Phyllobacterium zundukense: one gene and its partner. The protein of the gene in region 1 interacts with the protein of each later gene in a pairwise test. Links are inferred from orthologs where the notes say so. Each region holds a gene or a part of one and is shown on either strand. Other genes may lie near its edges.

Region 1 (2,977 bases):
TCCATAAAATCGACCATAAGCTACACCCGCCCCTATTGAGGGGCAGGCGCTGGTGCCGGAGCCACTGGCGGCGTTGCACCGCTGACCGGCGGCAAAGCCCCGTTGGAATCCTGGAAATAGCGGAAGAACTCGGAATTCGGCGAAAGCACCATTGTCGTTCCCGTATTATCCAAGGCCGTGCCATAAGCCGTCATGGATCTGTAGAAGGCAAAGAAATCCGGATCCTTCGAGAAGACTTCAGCGAAGATGCGGCCGCGCTCACCCTCACCCTGGCCTCGGGCAATCTCCGATTCCTTGCGTGCTTCCGCAATAATCTCAACAACCTGGCGGTCGGTGATCGCCTTGATGCGCTGGGCAGCTTCACGGCCACGCGCACGCAGACGTTCTGCTTCCGCCAGACGTTCGGCCTTCATGCGGTCGAAGGTCTGCTGCGAGACTTCCTGGGTCAAGTCAGTACGGCGAATACGGACATCGGTGATCTGCAACCCCAGCGACTCCGCATCGGGACGGAGCTGTTCACGCACCTCCTGCATCATACCGGCACGCTCGTCGGAGAGCGCCGCTTCAAAGCCGCGCAAACCGTAAACCCCGCGCAACGCCGCATCGAGACGAGTACGCAAGCGTGCTTCTGCCAGCGTCACGTCGCCGGACACAGTTTGCCGGAACTTGCGTGGATCGGTGATACGGTAGACAAGGAAGGCATCGACCTCGTAGAACTTGCCGCCCGAAACCTGGACGCGGATGTTGTCGAGTTCGAAGCTCAGGAGGCGATCTTCGATCATCTGCACATTGTCGGCCTCAAGAAAGCCGAAAGGCAGCTTGAAATAGATGCCGGGGTCGGCCTTCACATCGACGATCTGACCAAAGCGCAGGACAATGGCCTGCTGGCCTGCCCTGACGACAAAGATGGACGAATAGGCCAGCAAGGCGATGAACGCGATCAGGCCCGCGAGAAGAGGAAAACGGTTCTGGTTCATTGTTTTGTCCCCTCGACGGCGGCCGGGCGCTGCTTGGTCAGTTCCTGAAGAGGAAGATAAGGAACGACACTCTGGCCGCTCTGATCAACAATCACCTTGTTTGAGTCCTTCAGCACACGCTCCATGGTTTCGAGGAAAAGCCGCTTGCGGGTAACTTCCGGTGCCTTGACGTACTGGTCGTAGACCGAGGTGAAGCGCTGCGCCTCACCTTCCGCTTCCTGCACGATACGGTTCTTGTAGGCTGCAGCGTCTTCCCGGATCTGCGCGCCTTCACCGCGCGCCTGTCCGAGTTTCTGGTTGGAATACTGATTTGATTCCTCCACGAAGCGGTCCTCGTCCTGTTCGGCACGCTGGACCTCATCGAAAGCATCGGCCACTTCACGCGGCGGCGCTGCGTCTTCGATCGACACGGCATTGATCGCAACGCCCGCGCCGTACTCGTCGAGCGTCTTCTGAATGATACCACGTACATCATTGGCGATGCCCGCGCGGTTATCACGGAAGATATCCTGCGCCGGGCTGCGGCCGACGATCTCGCGCATCGCGCTTTCCGACACTTGCTGCACAAGGTTTTCAGGATTTTCGACATGGAAGAGATAGGCGACGGGATCCGAGACGCGATAAAGCACAGAGAACTGCACATCGACGATGTTCTGGTCGCCTGAAAGCATCAGGCCTTCCTTGGCACCGCGCGCGCCCTGCCCGCCGATATTCTTCTGCTTCTCGACGATCTCGATCTTTTCATAGGATTCAATCGGCCAGAAATGGAAATGCAAGCCCGGTTCAGAGATGTCCGGCTTGGGTTTGCCGAAACGCAGCTCGACGGCGCGTTCGTCCGGCTGGACTGTATAAATTGCCTGGAAGAGCCAGAAAGCCACCAGCGCCAGACCGACAAGACCCCAGATTGCCGGGCTGCCGCCGGAACCGCCCGGAAGTGCCTGACGCAAGCGATCCTGACCTCGGCGGAGGATGTCTTCGAGGTCGGGTGGATTGCCACCGCCGCCTCCTTGCGGCTTTTGACCCCAAGGGCCACCGCCGCCACTATTGTTACCGCCGCCACCCCATGGGCCGCCGCCGCCGTTCTGATTACTCCAGGGCATTCCTACCTCTTAATTTGAACGAAAGCGCCACTCCGTGGCATCCTCCCGCTAGTCCGATGTCCCGTTTATAGGGATGGCGGGGCGCGCTTTCAACGCACGCGGTCGCTTTTCACGCGGATTTGGTAAAAAGTCGAACGATTAAGCCCGCTTATCACGATATTTTCATATCGCTTGCACTTGGCCAGCGTGTCAGCGCCGCTCATAGATGACAAAGCGCGTCGCGTAATTATCTTTTTCACCCGGTGGAAAATCTTCGCTGGAGATTTCAGCCCAGATTTTCGGATCGATGGGAGGGAAGTGAACGTCACCCTCAACCTTCGCGAGAACCCAAGTCACATAGAGCCGGTCCACTCGATTGAGAGTCTGGCGAAAAATATCGCCGCCGCCAATAATGCATATCTCATTGACCTTGTCGGCGCCGGCATGACTTCCAGCGATCATCAACGCTTCATCGACGGAGCGGACGGCTATGACACCTTCGACGGAAAAGGCCGGATCACGGGTAATGACGATATTGGTGCGTCCGGGAAGAGGTCGGCCGAGCGAATCCCAGGTCTTCCGCCCCATGATGATGGGCTTGCCCATCGTTGTTGCCTTGAACCGCTTGAGGTCCGAAGACAATCGCCACGGCAGGCCATTTTCATGCCCGATCACGCCATTTTCAGCAATGGCAACAACAAAACTGATCATTCAGGCAACATCCGTTTCAAATGAGTATTCGTCTTCGCAAGGCCCTGTGCAGTGCGTCTATACCGCAATCGGCGCCTTGATGCTGGATTCGGCGACGTAATCTACAAGACGGAAATCGTCATACTTGAAGGCAAAGAGATCAGTAACTTCCGGATTTATCTGCATTTTCGGCAGCGGGCCGGGAACGCGGGTCAATTGCAGCCTCGCCTG
Region 2 (2,930 bases), 730 kb from region 1 along the record:
ATCATGAAAAGGGTTGTGGGAGGCTGAAATCATCACGCCGATGTCAGCACGGAGCGATCGGCAGAGCATCGCGACCGCTGGCGTTGGAATTGGCCCCAGGAGAAACACGTCCATTCCAGTCGAGGTAAAGCCCGCGACAAGCGCATTTTCGATCATATAGCCGGACAGCCGTGTGTCCTTGCCTATCACGACACGGTTGCGATGTTCGCCGCGTTTGAATGCGAGGCCAACCGCCATGCCGACTTTCATCGCGATATCCGGTGTCATCGGATAGGCATTTGCCTGTCCGCGAATGCCGTCAGTGCCAAAATATTTGCGAGCCATATCCGTTGTCCAAATCTTTGGGTTGTTAAACTTCTGGCAGAACCAGAATGCAGCCTCGTTGTGCCTAGCGCTTGATTATTGCTTATCGCAAAAGACCCTTAATTTCACATCCCACAAATTGTGTAACGCTTGTAACGATTCTACTTACTTGCCGTCCGTGAACAATTCGTACAAAAACGGCCGGTTCTCACCGGCCGTTTTTGTAGACTGCACCACAATCATGATTGTGGTTGTGGCTCAAGGCCTTTGTCCGGTTCATCGCCCTTGCGCGGCTTCTTGGCAGAACCTGCTTTAGGGACTGCCGAACCACGCGAAGGCGGCGTGTCGTCGCCAAGATCGCGGGCAGGTTTGCCACCAGCCATCAACGCCTTGATTTCCTCACCCGTCAGCGTCTCGTATTCGAGCAGGCCTTCCGCAATGGCGATCCATTCTTTCTTCTTCTTTGTCAGAATGGCCCGCGCATGGTTATAGGCATCGTCGATCAGCTTGCGCACCTCAGCGTCGATCAATTGCGCCGTTTCTTCCGAAACGTTCTGTGTACGGGCTACGGAGTGGCCGAGGAAGACTTCTTCCTGATTCTCGCCATAGGCAACCTGACCGAGCTTGTCCGAGAAGCCCCAACGGGTCACCATAGCGCGTGCAAGTTTGGTCGCCTGCTCGATATCCGATGATGCACCAGAGGTGATGTTCTCCTTGCCAAATTTAAGTTCTTCGGCGATACGCCCGCCCATCATGATGGCAAGGCGCGAGATCATCCATTTATAGCTCATCGAATAACGATCAGCCTCAGGCAACTGCATGACCATACCGAGCGCACGGCCGCGTGGAATAATCGTCGCCTTGTGCAGTGGATCGGCAACTTCGACATTCAGTGCGACGATGGCGTGACCAGCCTCGTGATAGGCAGTCAACTCCTTCTCCGCCTGGGTCATGGCTGTCGAGCGTCGCTCGGCACCCATCATGATCTTGTCCTTGGCATCTTCGAACTCAAGCATGGTGACAAGGCGCTTGTTTCGCCGTGCAGCCATCAAGGCAGCTTCGTTGACGAGGTTCATGAGATCGGCACCCGAGAACCCAGGCGTACCACGCGCAAGAATTTTCAGGTCGACATTCGGAGCCAGAGGCACGTTGCGAGCATGTACCTTCAGAATCTTTTCACGGCCGGTAACATCCGGATTAGGCACGACAACCTGACGGTCGAAACGGCCCGGACGCAACAACGCGGGGTCAAGCACATCCGGACGGTTGGTGGCAGCAATCAGGATGACGCCCTCATTGGCTTCAAAGCCATCCATCTCGACCAGCAACTGATTCAGCGTCTGCTCGCGTTCGTCATTGCCACCCCCGAGGCCGGCGCCACGATGACGACCGACGGCGTCGATTTCGTCGATGAAGATGATGCAGGGCGCATTCTTCTTCGCCTGTTCGAACATGTCACGGACGCGCGACGCACCGACACCAACGAACATTTCAACAAAGTCGGAGCCGGAAATGGTGAAGAAGGGTACATTAGCTTCGCCGGCAATAGCGCGCGCCAAAAGGGTCTTACCAGTACCGGGAGGGCCAACTAGCAACACACCGCGCGGGATACGCCCGCCAAGGCGCTGGAATTTCTGTGCGTCGCGCAGGAACTCGACGATTTCCTCGAGATCTTCCTTGGCTTCATCGACGCCGGCCACATCCTGGAACGTCACGCGGCCATGCGCTTCGGTCAGGAGCTTGGCCTTGGACTTGCCGAACCCCATGGCGCCACGCGAACCACCCTGCATCTGGCGCATGAAGAATATCCACACACCCAGGATAAGGATCATCGGCAGCCAGGAAATCAGCATGCCAACGAGCGATGTCGAGCCATCCGTTTCCGGCCGCGCAGCGATCTGCACATTCTTGCTTTCGAGGCGGCCAACGAGACCGGCATCTCCGGGAGAATAGGTCTGGAAGTTCGAACCATTGTCGGAATAGGTGCCCGTAATGCGGTTACCGGCAATCGTCACCGATTTCACGCGCCCGCTATTCACGTCACTTATGAACTGCGAATAGGGAACATCGCTCGATGCCGAGCGCGAGGTGGGGCTTTGGAAAAGATTGAACAACGCAATCAGGAGCAAGGCGATAATCGCCCACAGTGCGAAGTTCCTGTAGTTAGGATTCATATCGGGTCCCATCAATCACAACCGCAATGACGCGGAATTTACATGTAACATAGGTTCGAAGCATGGCCTTGCCAAGACTGGCGTTCAAACTGAGGTCAATTCTTGTTAATCTGGTTTACAGGCGGATGCTTATAACCATGTAGCTGAAAGAGTTCTGCAGCGGATTGAGCAAGAAGTTCATCATACCCTGAAAGGATATGGTCGAACAGGGCAAGGTGCCGCGACACACTGATCCCATTGGGCAATTTCGCGTGATCGTTGAGTGCCCGAACATGGACAATCCTTCCGTCGAGAATGAGAGCCGGGCTGGACTGGACCGACGCACCATGCGGATTTGGTAATCCGGATTCTCTTAGGAAATGCAGCCCCTTTGCGCCGCATGCAACGATCTTGAGCGATTTATCGGAACAATTGCTGATCCGGTAGCGACCGTCCCAGATCACGGTCTCACTC

Evidence for each region. Proteins that work in one complex are often made in the same cells at the same time.
Region 2: the proteins of hflK (region 1) and ftsH interact in binary tests that used the Escherichia coli proteins (3 or more experiments, as listed by UniProt). The link is inferred for Phyllobacterium zundukense from one-to-one orthologs.

What each region holds. Positions count from the first base shown.
Region 1 is NZ_CP017940.1:1,061,447-1,064,423, reverse strand. Bases 26-2,977 are described here. They hold hflK (FtsH protease activity modulator HflK), read right to left. Parts: upstream 2,078-2,977; coding sequence 974-2,077; downstream 26-973. Other genes in these bases: BLM14_RS05125 (thymidylate synthase), read right to left, coding at 2,825-2,977; BLM14_RS05130 (dihydrofolate reductase), read right to left, coding at 2,267-2,767; hflC (protease modulator HflC), read right to left, coding at 33-977. Also shown: BLM14_RS05145 (DUF2065 domain-containing protein), read right to left, coding at 1-17.
Region 2 is NZ_CP017940.1:334,349-337,278, reverse strand. Bases 11-2,915 are described here. They hold ftsH (ATP-dependent zinc metalloprotease FtsH), read right to left. Parts: upstream 2,478-2,915; coding sequence 543-2,477; downstream 11-542. Other genes in these bases: tilS (tRNA lysidine(34) synthetase TilS), read right to left, coding at 2,573-2,915; glmM (phosphoglucosamine mutase), read right to left, coding at 11-324. Outside these bases: more of glmM, read right to left, coding at 1-10; more of tilS, read right to left, coding at 2,916-2,930. UniProt on the Escherichia coli protein: Acts as a processive, ATP-dependent zinc metallopeptidase for both cytoplasmic and membrane proteins. Plays a role in the quality control of integral membrane proteins.